DNA from 4 places in the Gardnerella lacydonensis genome. Region 4 is predicted to be linked to each of the others. Evidence: riboswitches for the same ligand, from Rfam matches in the RefSeq annotation. Region 4 holds a riboswitch; each other region holds the start of a gene.
What was found. Region 4 has a riboswitch for thiamine pyrophosphate ahead of ACJV45_RS04210 (ECF transporter S component). Riboswitches for the same ligand answer to the same signal wherever they lie in the genome.
Positions count from the first base shown of each region.

Region 1: linked by a shared signal. The riboswitch ahead of thiC (phosphomethylpyrimidine synthase ThiC) and the one ahead of ACJV45_RS04210 (ECF transporter S component) in region 4 are both predicted to bind thiamine pyrophosphate.
Region 2: linked by a shared signal. The riboswitch ahead of ACJV45_RS01955 (bifunctional hydroxymethylpyrimidine kinase/phosphomethylpyrimidine kinase) and the one ahead of ACJV45_RS04210 (ECF transporter S component) in region 4 are both predicted to bind thiamine pyrophosphate.
Region 3: linked by a shared signal. The riboswitch ahead of ACJV45_RS03710 (ABC transporter permease) and the one ahead of ACJV45_RS04210 (ECF transporter S component) in region 4 are both predicted to bind thiamine pyrophosphate.

Region 1 covers NZ_JBKQXT010000003.1:239,110-243,982, reverse strand. Annotated here, with positions in the region: gene ACJV45_RS04835 (MetQ/NlpA family ABC transporter substrate-binding protein) at 1-274, shown strand, start outside; gene ACJV45_RS04830 (methionine ABC transporter ATP-binding protein) at 379-1,203, shown strand; gene ACJV45_RS04825 (methionine ABC transporter permease) at 1,206-1,889, shown strand; TPP riboswitch at 2,050-2,157, shown strand; gene thiC (phosphomethylpyrimidine synthase ThiC) at 2,154-4,799, shown strand.
Region 2 covers NZ_JBKQXT010000001.1:442,071-446,943, reverse strand. Annotated here, with positions in the region: gene ACJV45_RS01960 (hypothetical protein) at 463-1,221, opposite strand; gene ACJV45_RS01955 (bifunctional hydroxymethylpyrimidine kinase/phosphomethylpyrimidine kinase) at 1,471-3,321, opposite strand; TPP riboswitch at 3,309-3,401, opposite strand; gene ACJV45_RS01950 (cell wall-binding protein) at 3,531-4,873, opposite strand, start outside.
Region 3 covers NZ_JBKQXT010000002.1:394,258-399,130, forward strand. Annotated here, with positions in the region: gene eno (phosphopyruvate hydratase) at 1-1,139, opposite strand, end outside; TPP riboswitch at 1,288-1,390, shown strand; gene ACJV45_RS03710 (ABC transporter permease) at 1,381-2,178, shown strand; gene ACJV45_RS03715 (ABC transporter substrate-binding protein) at 2,366-3,370, shown strand; gene ACJV45_RS03720 (ABC transporter ATP-binding protein) at 3,429-4,169, shown strand; gene mfd (transcription-repair coupling factor) at 4,203-4,873, opposite strand, start outside.
Region 4 covers NZ_JBKQXT010000003.1:81,964-86,836, forward strand. Annotated here, with positions in the region: tRNA gene ACJV45_RS04195 (tRNA-Val) at 130-203, opposite strand; gene ACJV45_RS04200 (DivIVA domain-containing protein) at 352-1,887, shown strand; gene recO (DNA repair protein RecO) at 1,934-2,668, shown strand; TPP riboswitch at 2,779-2,881, shown strand; gene ACJV45_RS04210 (ECF transporter S component) at 2,917-3,537, shown strand; gene ACJV45_RS04215 (ABC transporter substrate-binding protein) at 3,687-4,610, shown strand; gene ACJV45_RS04220 (phosphotransferase enzyme family protein) at 4,784-4,873, shown strand, end outside.

The DNA of each region.
Region 1 (4,873 bases), 160 kb from region 4:
CGCCGCTTTGGTTCCAACAGTTGTTAAAGACGTTGATTTAGCTGCTCTAAACGGAAACTACGCTATTCAAGCTGGATTTAACCCAACTAAAGATCCTCTTACAAGCGAAAAAGTTGGAGGCGTAGCTGCTAAAACCTACGAAAACATTATTGCTGTTAAGAAGGGATCCGAAAAGCTTGCTAAAATCAAGGCTCTTGTAAAAGCGTTAAAAACAGATACGGTCCGTGATTTTATAAAGAAAAACTACAATGGCGCTGTTTTGCCAGTTTTCTAAGATGATTACAGTGTTCTAGCCATAAACAAGTATGAGACATGTGACTCACAAAAGCATAGAGGCGCATGCCTCATGCTTGTTTTTCAAAATCAGTGAGAGATAATATGATTCAAATTAAGCATCTTTATAAAACTTACTCAAGTGGTAAGCAATCGCATGAAGCACTTAACGATATTAATTTAACTATTGAATCAGGCGAAGTGTTTGGTATTTTGGGATCTTCTGGAGCTGGAAAATCATCATTAGTCAGATGCATGAACTTGTTAGAACGTCCAACATCTGGAAGAGTGATAATAGACGGAAAAGATATTACGGACGCAAAAAATAGAGATTTGTCTAAAATAAGATCGAATATTGGAATGATTTTCCAAAACTTTAGTCTTTTCCAACAAAGAACTGTATTACAAAATGTGACTTTTCCTTTGGAAATAAACAACACTCCTAAAGAAAAAAGAGAAGAACGCGCAAAGTATTTACTTGATTTAGTTGGATTAAAAGATTTAGCAAACCGCTACCCCGTTCAGCTTTCTGGCGGACAACAGCAAAGAGTTGCAATAGCGAGAGCACTTGCTAATAATCCTTCTATAATGCTTTGTGACGAAGCAACAAGCGCCTTGGATTCAACAACTACAGCACAAATACTTGACTTGCTTAGAAGAATCAACCGAGATCTTAACGTAACACTGGTTATTATTACTCACTCGTTAGCAGTAGCAAGAAATATTTGCGATAGGGTTGCTATGATTGACGGCGGAAAAATCGTAGAAATCGGTGACACTTCAACACTTTTCAAAAATCCTCAAAGCAATATTTTAAAAACGCTTATTGCAGACGAACATGTTGAAAACCATAGGGGAACTAAATCCAATAATAGTAATTCCGAAAATGGAATAACCACTAATAGCGCAACAAATAATGGGGTGAAATAAAAATGCAAGAAAATATTTCACAATTTATAGACGAATATGGAGAACTACTCATTGAAGGCACAAGAGATACAATATCTATGACTTCAATATCTACACTATTCGCATACGTAATAGGATTACCAATAGGAGTTCTTCTTATAACAAGCGCAAAACAAGGAATACGCCCTAATTCATGTTTGAATGCGGTTTTAGGTTGGATTGTAAATATTGTTCGCTCAATACCGTTTATAATCCTACTCGTTGCAATAATTCCACTCACTAGGCTTATTGTTGGAACGTCTTTGGGCGTTTCTGGTGCTATTGTTCCTCTTGTTCTAACAGCTGCACCATTCGTAGCACGAATTGTTGAACAATCTCTCGCAGAAGTTGATGGAAGTCTTATAGAAGCTGCACAAAGTTTTGGTGCAAGCAATACGCAAATAGTATTCAAAGTATTGCTTTTTGAAAGCTTGCCTTCATTAATTCGTGGAGCAGCATTGACTTTCATTACACTTTTTGGATTCTCTGCAATGGCTGGAACCGTTGGCGCAGGCGGCCTAGGAGATATTGCAATTCGCTACGGATATCAGCGCTACCAATATGATGTTATGAGTGTTGCTGTTATTTTCTGCATTCTGCTCGTGCAAGTAGTACAGACTGTTGGAGATTTAATATCCAATAAAATCAACCATCATGAACGTCGATAATATTCGATAATAAAAGTCACAAATAAAATCCTAGTAGCGAATAGCATGCATTAAAAACTATTAATCGCTTCTAGGATTTTATATTTATCAAATGGTCAACCACTCAACATGCCTACGATTTACTAAAAAACTACCGAATAATGTAAAATGTCTGAGTCACAACATTTTGCAGGGGTGCTTTCTTTTTAAAGAAGGCTGAGATAGGCGAAAAACCTGACCCTTCGAACCTGTTAGTTAATACAACGTAGGGAGCAACGATTAAGTATGACCTCAAACTATCCATACGCATCAATGCGTGACCAGTTCAACCTAAACACATGCTTTATTGCAGATCCTAAACTATGCAAGAATCGCGCACTCACGGATGTAGTTGACGACTCTTTACGTGCAGGATCAACATTTATAAGGCTTAATTGTGCGGATGAAAGCGCAAAAGAAATCACATCAATCGCACGAGATATTGCACAAATCATAGAAGATAACGATAAATGTGATTCAGTAACTTTCGTAATAGACGGAAGAGTTGACGTTGTCTGGCAGGCAAGAAATCAAGGAATTAAAGTCGATGGAGTTCATCTTGCACAAAGCGACATGGAACCAAAAGAAGCACGAGCACTTTTAGGAGAAGACGCAATAATCGGCTTATCTGTTGAAACAGAAAGTCTTGTTAAGGTTATTAATGAACTTCCTGATGGCTGCATTGATTATATTTGTGTAACAGCAATGCATAATCCAGAAGATGGTTGCGAAAACACTACTCCAACTTACGAATTAGAACCAAATCACACTATTTTAGATGAAGCAAAGATTAATACTATTTGCTCAGCAAGCGATTTTCCAGTACTTGTTGGAGGAAGAACATCTTTAGAAGATGTTGAAATGATTGCTCGCAGTAAGGCTGCAGGATTGTTTGTATCTGAAGCATTGTACGTAAGCGAAACACCAGAATCCACAATGAGTGAATTCGTGGAACGCTTTACACACATTCGCGGCAATCAAAAGCACGGTTATGCAAAACGCGTTATAGTGCAGGAAAAAGCTGACGAGAAAGTTAGCGATACACCAAAATTCATTAATGCTAAAGAAGCAAAAGACGCTGCAAAATTAGCAAAGCAGCAGCGCGTTGATATCGCTTCTCGCGGATGTACTCAAAGAGACAAAGCTCATATTCGTAAAACTACTCCAGTTCACTTTGAATATGAATATGGTTCTTACGATTTGGAAGTGCCATATACAGAAATTAAGCTTTCTGATACTCCAGGCGTTGGCCCTAACCCACCATTTAAGGATTACAACACAGAAGGTCCTAAGTGCGATCCTAAAGAGGGCTTGGCTCCTCTTCGTCTTGATTGGATTAGAGATCGCAATGATGTTGTTGAATATGAAGGTCGTAGTCGAAATCTTCAAGATGACGGTAAGCGAGCTATTAAGCGAGGAAAAGCTTCTAAAGAATGGCGTGGTCGCACTCATAAGCCGATGAAGGCTGCAGATCATCCTATTACACAGATGTGGTATGCAAGGCATAATATTGTAACTCCAGAAATGCAATATGTTGCAACTCGTGAAAACTGCGATGTGGAACTTGTTCGTTCTGAAGTTGCAGCTGGTCGCGCTGTTATTCCTTGCAATATCAACCATCCTGAAGCAGAACCTATGATTATTGGTTCTCGCTTCTTAACTAAGCTCAACGCAAACATGGGTAATTCTGCTGTCACATCTTCTATTGACGAAGAAGTAGAAAAGCTTACCTGGGCTACTAAATGGGGCGCGGATACCGTTATGGATCTTTCCACAGGTAACGATATTCACACAACTCGAGAATGGATTTTGCGTAACTCCCCTGTTCCGATTGGCACTGTGCCAATGTATCAGGCTTTGGAAAAGGTTGAGGATGACGCTTCTAAGCTCAGCTGGGAATTGTTCCGCGACACTGTTATTGAACAGTGCGAGCAAGGCGTTGACTACATGACTATTCACGCAGGCGTACTTCTTCGATACGTGCCTCTTACTGCAAACCGCGTAACCGGTATTGTTTCTCGAGGCGGTTCCATTATGGCTGAATGGTGCTTGCAACACCATCAAGAAAGCTTCCTTTACACTCACTTCGAAGAATTATGCGAGATTTTCGCCAAGTACGATGTTGCGTTCTCTTTGGGTGACGGCTTGCGTCCAGGAAGCTTAGCTGATGCTAACGATGCTGCTCAGCTTTCCGAGCTTATGACTCTTGGAGAGCTTACTAAGATTGCTTGGCAACACGATGTTCAGGTTATGATTGAAGGCCCAGGACACGTACCATTCGACACTGTCCGTATGAATATTGAAATGGAGAAAGCAATTTGCCAGAATGCTCCATTCTATACTCTTGGTCCTTTAACAACCGATACTGCACCAGGATATGATCACATTACTTCCGCTATCGGCGGCGTTGAAATCGCTCGTTATGGCACAGCAATGCTTTGCTACGTCACTCCTAAAGAGCATTTAGGACTTCCTAATAAGGACGACGTTAAGCAAGGTGTTATTGCTTATAAAATTGCTTGTCACGCTGCGGATCTTGCTAAGCATCATCCGCATGCCATGGATCGAGATAACGCTATAAGCAAGGCTCGTTTCGAGTTTCGCTGGCTGGATCAGTTTAATTTAAGCTACGATCCAGATACCGCTATTGCTTTCCATGACGAAACGCTTCCAGCAGAGCCAGCAAAAATGGCTCACTTCTGTTCCATGTGTGGACCAAAATTCTGCTCAATGGCTATTTCTCAGAATATTCGCAAGCGTTTCGGTGGCGCAGCTCAACAAGAACAACTTGTTGAAGAAGCCCGCAGTCAGGCTATTGCCGAGGGTATGAAAGAGATGAGTAAAAAGTTCCAGGAAGCTGGTTCAACGTTATATCAAAGCGCCAAAGCGTAGAGTATCTATGTTTCTAAAGTTTTGATATTACGAAAATAAGGCGAGTTAGTGCAAGATTAATCCTGCTCAAGCTC
Region 2 (4,873 bases), on a different contig from region 4:
AGGAACACTCACCCGCGTTTGTTTACGTATTTGGCGTTTCGGTAAACAAAAGCAGGAACACTCACCCGCGTTTGTTCCCCTTCTGGGTCAAACGGTAAACAAAAGCAGGCGCGACGACCTGCCTTCGCGTTCAAAGCGTAGCGCGCGAAGGCAATTCGGAGCGCTGAGCCGCTCTAGGCAGAAGCACTGCTTCTGCGCGGCGAAGACGTGAGCGCGCTGTAACGCGCGAGCGATTTCCCCGCGTTTGTTTACGTATTCGGCGTTTCGGTAAACAAAAGCAGGAGCACTTCCCCGCATTTGTTCCCCTTTTGGGTCAAATGGGAAACAAAATCAGGAACACTTCCCCGCATTTGTTCCCCTTTTGGGTCAAATGGTAAACAAAAGCAAGAACACTTCCCCGCGTTTGTTCCCAACTTTGGCGTTTCGGTAAACAAAAGCAGGCGCGACGACCTGCCTTCGCGCTCACTGTTGTTGACTAAAAAGTCGCGTAGCGCGAGCGTTTTTAATCGCAAGAAATGCTATTCCAATTCCAATAAAAATCAACGTAAAAATGGCAAGCAAATAAACCACACCCACCCCGAGTGTTGTTGAATTAAACGTGTTTGGCGCAAATCCAAACCATCCTGCAGGAGCTTTGTAGTTCAAAAAGTTGTACGGCGCTGCCATAGCATGCTCTCCCCATCGCACGCCAGCAAACTCGCTTAAACATACAGCATAAGCCACATAAGTAAGCGGCGGAATCGTAGCAAAATAAACGTGCGCACGGCTGGACTTGTACTTGTAGTCGAAAAGAATAAAGTCAAAAATTGCGAGCAACGGCGTTATAAAATGCACGCATAAGCTTGAGCACCCATTGTTCATGTATGCGCCGATAAACCCGAGTTTGTTCGTAGGCGCTAGGAAGCAAAGATACAGCGTGAATGTTACGGCGATTGAAATCGTCATCATGAATTTGAAAACGTACCATGCGTTTGGTTTTGAATCTACCCATCCTTCGGATTTAACGCTTTCTGCAATATTTTTTGGCTTAAAAACATTGAAAGTGTCTAAGATCAAAGATCCTATAAGCGCAACGCAAATCATCAGATTGGAAAGATTTGTAAAATATGTGAGTGCCATTGAATCCCAAGACATTATCATTCCGTAAATTGATGACACTATAGCAATAACTCGAATAATGGTTCTTGTAACGTAGTTTTTGCGCGTTAGGGTTCCGCTCATTCTTATCTCGCTTTCAAATAATTTTTAATTCGCATTTTGTTTTTTGACTATTGTTTTTTACATATATTTCGTTTTTACATAAATAAGATTTACTATACTTGATTCGGATTTAGGAATAGCAAAATATGAAAAATTCGCCTGCGATTTTTGTAGATAACGCCAATCGCAGACGAATAGTAGAAAATGATTCCTAATAACTGTCTAATTAATTAGATATGTGACTATCTAACTAAGTGACTATCTGAGTGACTATCTGAGTGAACGGTGTGCTTGATTAAAGAAATCGTACTCGTACACACAAGACGTCATATATGCTTGCACGGCAAGAATACGCTGGCTTGGTGAAGCTTGTTCGAAAGCTTTTTCAACACATTCAATCGCTTTTCTAACACTCGCATCAAACTCTTTCGACGAATACATTGAAATCCAATCGTTATAAGGATTATCTGGAGTAGTTTTTTCAACAAGAACATGCCCAACTTCTTCATAAAGCCAGTAGCACGGCAAAATAGCAGCTGCAGCAACAACATAATCTTCACTAAAGGTTGTAGCTAAAAGATGATTAACGTAGGCAAGAGTTGCAGGAGAACATGCTGACTTCATAGCAGTACCTGTTTTCTTAAACCAGCTACGATGCAATTCGCTTTCTGCTTCAATACATGCGGCAGCGCTAGAAGACCAGTGCACGCGCGCATCATCATCTTGAGTTTTAGCAGCAGTGGCCGCGAGCGCCCGAGAGTAACGTTTCAAATATTCAGCATCCTGATTCAGGTAAAAGTCAAACAAATCCTCGTCTAAAGACCCATCTCCCAAAGACTTAATAAAATCAAGATTCATAATATTAAAGTCAACGTCTGCAGTGGCATTCCAAAGAGCTTGAGTCCAGCGTCCTGCAGCGCATATTTTAGGTTTTCTAGGCAATGTTTTTGGCACAACATAACAGGTTTCCGGATTTGATCCGTCAAGATTAATTAAATTATCGTCTTTCAGATGTTCCCAAGGCGTTGTAGAGGAATCAAGTTCAAGCCTATATTGTCGTGCGGCGTGATTTACTGGACCATGCCCTTTTCCAACATGCAAATCTTCGCCGTTGCGTATTGCTTCGTTAAGCCAATGCGTTGTCCAAGTTAATGCTTCTGATACGGTTGCAGGATTTTCAAGCGTTTTGCCGTTTTTAAGAGCTAAGGATACACGCGTTGCTAATGATGATGAAAGCGAACATCCTGTACCGTGTGTAGTTTTTGTGTCTACTCTGCGTGAAGGAACATGCACATTAGTGCCATCTGGGAATACGGCGGTGTTTCCAGCGTCTTTTCCTGTTAAGTGTCCACCTTTAACGATTACAATAACATTATTTTCACTAGCTAAAATTTTAGCTTGTTCTAAAGCTTGATTAAAACTCGTTGCAGGTTCGCTATTGCATAAAACAGCAAGTTCTGGAATATTTGGTGTAATAATATCTGCTTTTTTTATGAGAAGTCGTAAGGATTCTTCTGCAGATTCTTTAAGAAGACGATCGCCTGATGTAGCAACCATAACAGGATCTAACACGACTACAGGAACTGGATGATTTTCAAGCCATTCTCCGACTATATCAATATAGGGTTTATCACCTAACATTCCTAGTTTTACAGCATCTACTTTTACATCGTCGAATACTGCCTCTAGTTGAGATACTAGGAATGATGTTGGTGGAGTATATACTTCTCGCACACCGCATGTGTTTTGCGCTACTAAGTTTGTTGTAACGCACATGCCGAAACCATCGGAAGCCATGATTGATTTTAAGTCGGCTTGAATTCCAGCACCACCAGTTGGGTCTGTGCCGGCTATGGAAAGCACTCGTGGAATCACTGGTTTTTCACACGATGGTAATGAGTTTTTGCGCTGTGTAGAAAATAAGCTTTCTGCAGATTGATTAGATTGATTAGATGTATTGGATGTATTGGATGTATTGGATGTATTGGATGTATTGGATGTATTGGATGTATTGGATGTATTGGATGTATTGGATGTATTGTATGTATTGGATGTATTGTATGGATTAGATAGATTTATATTAAATGTATTAGTATGCGAATCTAGTGACAATTCTGTCATGATATTCCCTTCGCTAGCATTATCTAGATCAGGTTCAACGGGTGTAATCTCAGCGTTTAAACGCACCCCGAACCATTATTTGACTATATCGTTTATTTGTGACTTACTACACCCCGCGTTTGTTCCCAAAATCGCCCGATACGTAAACAAACGCGGGATAAAAGTAACAAAAAGCAAACATTAGCACACAAAAGCAAGCCTGATCTAATTCAGCGACTAAACCAGTCAAATAGTCTGCTATTGCGCAACGATTCTGCCGAAGCGTTGCAATGCTTGCTGTATGTTAGCTCGCCACTGATGCCGTTTCCGCTAAGCACAGATGCCAACCATCCGCGCCTACCGAATGCACCCGACGCTATGAAGAGCGCCATCAATATGCCGAATAAGAAGGTGTACGTAATAGCAGCGTTTCCACCAGTAAACGGCAGCGGAATTGGCGACACGTTGATGCCAGTAATCTTTATATAGCCGATGATTGCATTCTTATCATCTTTACCAGCATCATAGTGCTCACTCTCATTATCTGACTTATCTTTTGTCTGCGCGTATACTGCGTAAACAGCCGTATTCCTATTAGTTATAAGCAGCCTCTGCAATGCTTCAGTATCTACACTTGCGTTGCCTTTGGCATCGCGCTTCAAAATAGGCGTGCAAGTATCATCAACAGGCTTGCGATTGTTTAACTTTCGCACGCATACTTGAAGATTCTTCTCAACTACATCTCGAGAATCAAAATCATCGCTAGCGTTTACTAACAGCTCTTTGCCATTCACTTTGCCTTTAGCATCTGGATTACCTGTGAAAGCGAAGTTAATGTCATTAGCAGTAACCTCGTAAGGCTTATCCATAGTCGAAGTCTTAAGCGAACCTATAGATTCAGCTTTAGGCTTTACTACATCAACCGGCACTACGTATACTGGTATGAGCGAAGTTGCAGAAGCAACATTCTTAAAATGAGTTTGCGCATCATAGCCATAAGTATTCTTTAAGCTTCTCATTGCCCAACCATTAGAAAGCGACAAAGCATAGACTGGAGCAATAGCTTTCTTAGATGTTCCAGCTACATCATCTGCAGTTTCTATATTCTTATTTCCACCTAAAACTTTCGTAAGCTTAAAGGAATCGGAATTGACAGTCTTGCAATTTGGATTTGCAGTACCACTACCCTCACACCATTTGTTCACAGTAATATCTTGAGGACTCATATTCGAATAATTATTACCCAATGTACTGTAATTCATGCCATTAGTGTTAGAAACATTTAATCCGCCACCATAGTTTCCATTACCTAATACTAAATCAGGTATATTGATATACTCACCGTTAAGCGTGAAGAAGTAGGAACCATCATCATGACCGAATTGATCTACCCTAGTTTTGTTGTCAGGAAGCTGTACTGTAACCTTACTGCTATGCTCGCCATTTTCCTTATCCGCGCCGTTTACAACGCGCAAAGATGGTTGAATCTTCTTAAACTCATCTTCACTCATGCTGTTTGGAATATTCGGCTTAAGAGTGAGAGCATTCTGCAATTGGTTTAAATCAATTTGTT
Region 3 (4,873 bases), on a different contig from region 4:
ACAGCAAGATCAGAAATGGTGGTATCTGGGGTTTCACCAGAGCGGTGAGAAACCATAGAAGTAAAGCCATTCTTGGTTGCAAGCTCAATAGCGTCGAGGGTTTCGGTAACGGAACCAATCTGGTTCAACTTTACGAGCAAGGAATTAGCTGCTCCAAGTTCAATACCCTTAGCCAAACGCTTTGGATTGGTGACGAGCAAGTCATCGCCAACGAACTGCAAACGATCACCAAGACGCTTGGTGATTGCTGCCCAATCATCCCATCCTTCTTCCTGGAATGGATCTTCGATGGAAACGATTGGATACTCGTTGATAAGCTTCTCGTAGTAATCGAGCATATAAGCAGAATCACGCTCTTCGCCGTCGAAACGATACTTGCCAGTTTCCTTGTTGTAGAACTCAGAAGAAGCAACGTCGAGGGAAATACCAATCTGCTTGCCTGGCTCGTAACCTGCAGCTTCGATTGCATCCATGATGTACTTCAAGGAATCTTCGTTGGACTTCATCTTTGGAGCGAAGCCACCTTCGTCACCAAGACCAGTAGCCAAGCCTTCCTTCTTCAAAACGTTCTTTAAGGTGTGATAAACCTCAACACCAGCGCGCAAAGCATCGCTGTAAGTTGCGAAACCGTATGGAGAAATCATGTATTCCTGAATATCAGTTGCAAAATCAGCGTGAGCGCCACCGTTCATGATGTTCATGTTTGGAACTGGAAGAATATGTCCGTTAGTTCCGCCGATGTAACGATACAATGGAAGCTCTGCAGATTCAGCAGCTGCATAAAGAGCAGCAAGAGAAACGCCAAGAATAGCATTTGCGCCAAGCTTACCCTTGTTTGGAGTGCCATCAAGCTCAATCATGGTTTCATCAAGAGCACGCTGGTCAGAGGCATCCATGCCAATAACCTTTGGAGCAATTACTTCATTAACAGCCTTAACTGCTTCCAAAGTACCCTTGCCCTGATAACGGGACTTGTCGCCATCACGACGCTCCCAAGCCTCAGCCTCACCAGTCGAAGCACCAGAAGGCACTAAGCCAATGCCCTGAGCGCCATCTTCGGTCTCCAAATAAACCTGAACGGTAGGATTTCCACGAGAATCCAAAATTTCGCGTGCATATACGCTTTCAATAGCTGCCACAACTACTCCTTATTCATTTTGTTGGTTGTGTAACATATTCAAGATTAATGCGTTTTATGGACGTTATTTCGTAGCGTAAGTCGTTAAAGATACAAGCCTATATAATCTAAGCGTTTCGCGATTTGTCCATGCCTTTATATGATAATAACAAACTGACACGGGGTGCAATTATTTAATTGTAATTGCTGAGATTATACCCGTCGAACCTGATATAGCTAAAACTATCGAAGGGAATGTCGTTATGAATAACCTTTTTAGCGCGATTGCAAAACTGCATCGTAAAGCTTTTATTTCTTTAAAAGCTTGGTTTTCTACTATAGCGATTCTTTTTTTATGGTTTTTAACAACCTTAACTCCTGCCGAAAATCGCGCTTTGCCATCTCCAAGCGAGGTAATAAAAGCATTTGTTGACTTAAACAACGAAGGAATATTACTACCGTCTCTTGCAATAAGCATATTTAGAGTTGTAGCTGGTCTTCTTTTAGGAATTGCTTTTGCTTTGCCATCTGGAATCATTTCTGGCGGAAGCAAAATAGGAGAATCAGTAATAAATAAACCAAGTCATATGCTCAGATCCATACCATTCCCAGCATTAGCGCCTTTATTGATCATTTTTCTCGGTGTGGACGAAATGATGAAAATAATGCTTATAGCGCTTGGCGTTTTTGGACCAATGTATGTCAATATTCGAGATGGAGTAAGGAACATTGACCCTAAACTAATAGAACTTGCAAAGGCTTATAACGTTAAAAAATCGACTGTTTTTACAACAATTTTTATGCGAGGAACACTAGCTAATTTTATGACAGGATTGCGATTTTCAATTTCCGTAGCATGGGTTGCTTTAGTTACTTGTGAAACAGTTAATTCTTCAATAGGAATCGGATATATTCTTTCTAGAGCTCAACAATTCTTTAGACCAGATCAAATGATGGCATGCATTATTTTATATGCGATTGCAGGACTTGGATCAGAAGTTACTGCAAACATATTCGAATATTGGCTTATGCCAGAACGCAGAGTAAATAGAGAATCTTAACAAAGAGTTGATTTTAGAAATTCACGTAAATAAAGAATTTATAAAATCCTCTGTGAATTTTAAAGATACTTTTAACGATACTTTTAAAAATAAGTCAATTTTTATAAAAATTTAATCAACAAAATTTAACCAACAACCAAATAAACCAAATAAGAAAAACACAAAATGAAAGTAGAGGAGCCAAATCATGGCTAATTTCAAAATACAAATTGCTAGCAAACGCTCTATTGCAGCAGTATGCGCTTTTTGCGCAACTATCGCTCTCGCATCTTGCGGCGGAGTTCAAAAACCTGCAAATAACTCCCAATCTTCTAGCAAAGATACGGGAATAATGAGGGTTGCTTATCTTTCTACAGCAAACTATTTAACAACGTTAAAAAATGAAAAATTCCTTCAGGAAGAATTTGGAAAAGCAAAAGTCACCTATACTGGACCATACACTCCAGTTGATGGTCTTACCGCAGTTATGAGCGGAAGCGCTGATGCAACAACTACTGGAACTGGACGATTTATTGATTTGATTGCAGAAGGTCAACCTTGGGTTGCATTTGCGCTCGAATATTACAATGGTGATTCTCAAGGAATCGTTGCATCCGCAAAAAGCGGCGTAAAAACACTAAAAGACTTATATGGAAAGAAAGTTGCTATTATTCACAACGGTGATACTGGCGATTACATGCTTCACCGCGCATTCGATAAAAGCGGATTAGACGTTTCTAAAGTGCATAAAGTAGAGATGAGCCCTAAGAACTTCCAGGCAGCATTTACATCTGGGCAGATTGATGCAATTTCCTCATTCGATCAGAATCTTGCTGCAGCGATGACAACCCCTGGGTCAAAATTACTTGTTAACGCTAAAAAGTATGGCAACATGAATGTTACCATTCACATTGTTTCTAGAAAATTTGCTAAGAAGCATCCTGAGCTCGTTAAAAAAATGTATAACGCTCTTGTTCGCGAAGCTAATAAGTCGCATAAAGAAAAGAATGTTATTGGGAATGCTTATAAGCAACTTGGAGCAAGCGATACAATCATTAAGCAGATTGAAAAATTCGATAATCCAACAATTAAGCCAATCGATAAGAAAGGCTTAGAAATGATGAAGGTTCAGGCAAAAGAATACGTAAAATATGGTTTAATTAAGCAAGCTCCAACAAACTTGGATGATTCCGTAATGGATTGCAGCAAGTAACCTAAACCTTTAAAATACGCTAAATAATTTTCAAAATCAAAACACAGTAGGAGTTAATATGAACATTCAAAACAATGAAAATAATGCTAATAATGTCAACAATTCCTACTGTGTTTCTTTAACGCATATTGAAGTAGCATTTGACGACACTTATAAGGTTTTGAAAGATATTAATTTAAACATTAAGCAAGGCGAGTTTGTCTCACTTATTGGCAGATCAGGTTGTGGAAAAACAACGCTTCTTAAAGTAATATCTGGCTTACTAAAACCTACAAGCGGCAGTATAAACGTTACAGACATGCAGGCTATAGGATTCCAAGATGCAAGATTAATCCCATGGCTAAAAATTGGTGAAAACGTTGTTTTTGGTCTTTCAGACAATAAAAACAATCTTAAAAAACTTGCAAATAATGCTCTTAGCAAAATGCAATTAGAAGAATACGCCAATAAATGGCCTTCTCAACTTTCTGGCGGTCAAGCTCAACGCGTCTCTTTAGCTAGAGCATTAGTAAGAAACCCAGAGCTATTGCTTTTAGACGAACCTTTCGGCGCATTAGATGCTTTAACAAGACTAGACATGCAAGATCTTCTAGCTAAGCTAAGAACACAAAACGGCTGGAGCACAATCATGGTTACTCACGATATTGCGGAAGCCGTAAGATTATCAGATCGTATTCTAATGCTTCAGAATGGCGTAATATCAAGGCAATGGAATATCGATAGAAGCAGTGTTGATTCGCAAGGAAGACCTACAAATCATGTTTCTATTGAAGATGATTTAAGACTTGCCTTAAAGTGACATGTCCACTATTTAAAATTCACCTATTAATTTTTACCAATCAATGTCTTCTAAAAGTTGCTTAGCCCATTCGACTATCTCTTTTTCACTCATAGACGATGAATCCCCTAAAACAGACGCAAAAGGAGATGGAAAAATCATTGTGTGGGTTACAGGCTTAAACTGTGCTCCCCTGTAGATCCTACTCAAACGCATCCAAACAGATTGAGCTGGATCTACGCCAATAACGCGCACAGTTTTACCTTGCATGCTTATTTGATTAATACCCATTTGTTTAGCTTTAAAACGTAATCTTGCAACATCAAATAATGTTTGTAAGGATTTAGGAGGATTTCCATATCTATCGCTTAACTCATTGAAAATCTCTTTTAAGTCTTCATCATTCTGAGCCTCAGCAAGCTTCCTATAAGCTTCCAAACGTAATTTATCTGAATCAATATAAGATACTGGAATTGAGGCTTCTATTGGCAAATCAATAGAAACAGATATGGACTCTTTATGATCTGGTTCCTTATATTTTTCAACAGCTTCAGATACCATCCGAACATATAAATCGAATCCGACTCCTTCAATATGCCCACTCTGAGCATCGCCAAGCAAATTGCCAGTTCCGCGCAATTCCAAATCCTTCATAGCAACATCAAAACCAGATCCAAGAGCAGTATATTGAGCGATTGTTGCAAGCCTGTCGTGAGCCTGCTGAG
Region 4 (4,873 bases):
CACGACCTGTCTTTTCGTTTAGAGCGTAGCACGAAAAGGCAATTCGTCGCGCAAACGTACTACAAGAAAAATAAACAAAGAAAAATAAACAAACACGCGAGAGATACGCTAATCAAGAAAAGCGGAAAGTGGGCGATGAGGGACTCGAACCCCCGACATCCACCGTGTAAAGGTGGCGCTCTAGCCAGCTGAGCTAATCGCCCGCTTGAAACAAGATACAGTATGGTGTGTACTAGATGCGTGATTCGCGATTTGCGTGTGTCTTTTGGCGCTTGCGTTTTGCGTTTTGAAGCGTCTTAACAATCGCGTAGAGTATATTCAATAATGATATGTTCAGGAGGTCTATTGTTTATGGCAAGTAAACCCGATACTGCGCGTAATTCTTCTGGTATTGAGCGCGTAGGTAAGCGCAAGAAGGGTTACAGCGTAGAGCAAGTTAATGATTTTCTTGAGCGTGCCCATTCTTTGTACGAGTCCGACGACATTCGTCTTACACAAAAAGATATTCAGGACGTGTCCTTCGATTTAGAAGATGAAGGATACGCTATACCTCAAGTTGATGCGGCTCTTTCTAGGTTGGAACGTGCTGTTGTAGATAAAACAACTGAATACGAAATTTCTCATCGCGGTAGAATCGTTTGGAAAGCACAAGCCGATAGTGAATACCGTGTTTTGCTTAATCATTCTCAGCGCGATTACAAGATGCGTTTTGATTCTGGTCAATCACGCAAGCCTTCGTATGATAAAAAACAGGTCGATAATGTTGTCAATAAGACCTTAGATAAGATTTCTATTCTTCTTGGTTATAAACCAACGTGGGGTAATACTTCAAGCGATCTTGATGGCATTGACGCAATGTTTGTTTCCAACGTGTTGTTTACACAGCGTTCTGGTAAACATGGATACGATGAGCGTCAAGTGGATTATTATTTGAACGCTTGCATACGATTGCTTAGTAGGCTTGAATCTTACGATCGTGTTTCTAAGTACCTAGATTTTGATTCTAATGGTGCTGCCGCATCTTCTGTTAACGCAGCATATAGTCAGCCGACGCCACAGTCTGTGCAATCTGCAAATCCTATGCCTCCATCTATTCCCGTTGAGCATAATGCGGATTCGTCTGTAGTAAATCCTGTTCAAAATACTGTTGAAGCAGATAATCCTGTTGCAAATGATATTTTTTCTAAAACTACAGTTGATGAAGTAGATTCGCATCATATTAGTGCAGATAGTGTGCCAGTCGTTGAGCATGTTGCAGGTAGTGATAATAGTTCTGCACAGCATGTTGAAGATATGCCTCAAGATAGGCAAAGCATTTTCGCACCTGTAGACAACAGTGTTGATAACAATAGTGGTGCTTCTCTTAACGATTTGCACCATGGGGATAGGGCTATTTTTACGCCTCATTCTGCTAATGTAGAGCCTAATGATGATACTGATGACGAGATGTCTCAGGCGTCTACTGTTATGCCTCCTACGTTCCCGCCATCGTATGCTCCGAAAGATTCTTATTCGCAGACTTATACAAGAGACAGTGCTATTCCAGCTGCACCTAGCCAAGATTCTTATAGTCAGAATCATGTTAATGCTGCTAATGCTGTTAATGATAATGCTGTTAATGCTAAAGATGATGATAAGAATGATTCAAAAAATAGTGCTTCAAACCCTGTTGGTGATTTGAATTTGTCTCTTCTTGCATCTCCTAAATTTGAGCCGTCGCAAAGTCTCAATTTAGATATTCCAGATCTTTCATTCCCAGTTATGAACCATTTTAATGCTTCTTCTGAAGATTTTAATGCTAACAATGCTGGCAATAATGATTCAGATGATTTGGATGATACTGGCGAATCTAATTTCGGTGGTTTTGTGAATCCAAGTCACAACTAATCTATAAAAATACTTTGGATTAGCAGATTAAGAGTTTTTGATTTTCATGCCGCTGTATAACGATGAGGCTGTAGTTCTTAAGACTTTTCCTTTAGGAGAAGCGGATAGAATTGTAGTTATGCTTACTAAAAAGCATGGTAAGATTCGTGCTGTTGCAAAAGGTGTTAGGAAAATAAAATCTCGTTTTGGGGCGCGTTTAGAACCTTTTATGCGTGTGAATGCACTTTTTGCTACTGGAAGAACTTTTGATGTTGTTTCTCAAGCAGTTTTAGTTTCTGCTTATGCTGAGAGCATTTGTGCTGATTATGATTTGTATAGTCGCGCTAGCATGATTGCAGAAATCGCAGATGATTTGGTTTCGACTTCTGCACAGTATCAGGATTCTTGTATGCAATACAATCTGCTTGTTGCAGCCTTATCTGCTCTTTCTAGGGGATTGCATAGTGCTGATTCAATTGGATTCTCATATGTTTTAAGAGCGTTAAAACTAGCCGGCTGGTCTCCTATGCTTAATGAATGCGTAGTTTGTGCAACTAAAGATGATTTATCATATTTTTCCTCTTGTTCTGGAGGAGTTATGTGTTCTAAAGATCATGATTTGCAGTCAATTAAGTGCAATGATTTAGCACGTTTTCAAATGATTTCTTTGATTAATGGCGATTGGAAGAATATAGACGGAACAGATATTGATTATTTAACGTATAGATGCGTTGAGCAGTGGTGTGAATATTATCTTGAGCGTCCAATTAAATCAATGCATTTATTAGAAAATAATATGTGATTTAATATAGCTTTTTTAGCGTCTTGCTTTAGCGTTTTAGTGAGCGTTTTTGTTAATTTTTTGTTTGAATTTTATAATAATTGTCCTCGCTGTCTGATGCAATAATGATTGATATCAGACACGGGTGCTCTTTCAAAGAGCTGAGAAGATTACTGTCTAACCGTTTAACGTGATTCGGTTAATGCCGACGTACGGAGTTTTCTGCAGGGTCGCCTTTGTTTGATAACTGATAATGAAAGGAGACCCTAATGGGTGCATCTGTTGAAGAAGAAACCGTGCGTCCATCTTTGCGATGGAATGTAGCTGATATTACGCTCACGGTTGTTGTAGCTGTAGCTTCTGGTATTATCTTCTGGGGTATCGGTTTGATTAGCGAGCCTATTTCTGCTGCTCTTAAGCTTATTCCAGTTCCAGGCGTCAGCGCATTGTACTACGGTTTGTTCTATTTTGCTGGTCCTTTGGCTGCTATTATGGTTCGCAAGCCAGGTGCAGCATTGTTCGGTGAGTTTATTGCTGCAATGGTTGAGTTGACCGTTGGAAGTCACTGGGGCGGTATCGGTACCGTTCTTCCTGGATTTGTTCAGGGCTTGTTTGCTGAGTTTGCATTCTTGTTCTTCATGTATCGCAAGTGGAATGTTGGCTTAAGCGCACTTTCTGGCGCATTAGCTGGTTTGGGTGGAATCGTTTCAACCTACCCGTTCTACTATGCAGGTGTTCCAATCTTTGGTTCATTCATGGTGATTCACACTATTTGCAGCATGATTTCTGGTGCTGTAATCGGTGGCGTTTTGATGTGGTACTTGTATAAGGGTATTGCTGCCACTGGCGCATTGAGCCGCTTTGCTTCTGGCAAAGAAGTGCGCGCCTGATTTTACGGGTAAGTACAAGTAAAATCAAGTTATAAATTTGATTTGTGGGCGGGGGATTAATTACCTCGCCCACTTTTGTAAAGTCGCAAATAAAAGTCAAAATAAAAGTCAAAATAAATCACAAATCACTATAAAACAAAGGAGTTAGTATGCTAAGAGTACGTCTTGAATATGTGCATCCATGGACGAATCACGCAGGCATGTACCTTGCAAGAAAGCGCGGATTGTATGCGCAATACGGATTAGACGTAGAGTTTACAAGCACGGATACGGAGCGCGGAGATGTTCCAGCATGCTTGGAGCGTGGAGAAGTAGATATAGCTCTTGTTCGTTTAAATCAGCTTTTGGCTCATCAAAATGGTGCAAACAAGTTGACGTCATTTGCTGTAATGAATCAATCTCAAATTGGCGGAATCATAACAAATAAAAACACGGGCATTACTCGATTTAAAGATCTAGAAGGAAAGCGCGTAGTAATCCCTATGGGCGTTAAGCGTCTATACACGGAGCTTCAGCAGGCTGTTGCTGCCGACGGCGGCGATTTTAGCAAGCTGATTACAATTGACCCAGGTCCATGGGAGCCAGACATTCGAGCCGTAGAACGCGGAATGTGTGATGCTTTTATTAACGTAGCTTGGTGGGAGCCATATCAGGGTTCGCTTCCGTTTGATCAAGTTGTTGTTCTTCCATTCGATTCTATTGGCGTAGCGCCGCATCATTCTTACTATGTTTGCGCTCGCCAAGAGATGATTGAGCGAAATCCGCAATTAATACGCAACTTTGCAAGCGCAACCGTTAAGGGCTATGAGCTAGCAGGAAAAGACCCTCAGGCTGGTGTTGATGCTTTGCAGAATGCGCTTTGCCATATTAGCCCAGAGGCTTTGCGTGCCTCGCTAGACGAAGTCATTCCGTCTTGGTACGACAAGAATGGTCGTTGGGGCACGGCAGACATGGCTTTGGTGGAAAACTACACTCGTTGGATGAGTGAAAATGGCCACTTAAGTGTGCCTCTTGATTGCGCGCTAAAAAGCCTAGAAAACGGATGTGTAACAAACGAGTATTTGCCAGAATAGTCGTTAATTTTGCAATAGTTAGTTTTGCGATAGTTAATTTTGCAATCGTTAATTTTGCATAAGCAAAGTCGCCAGCAGCCGCGCATGAGCTAGTTGGCGTCAAATAATTCTGCAAAAAAATGCGTGAAAAACAATGAACCTGTAGTTAAATATTTGTGTAAATTGGAGCGAATATGGAAAACGAAAGCAACGACCCTCAGCTAGATATTGTTGCTCAAAGATGGGCAAATGTTGATTTAGATGAGGCAAATACTGTGTGCTCG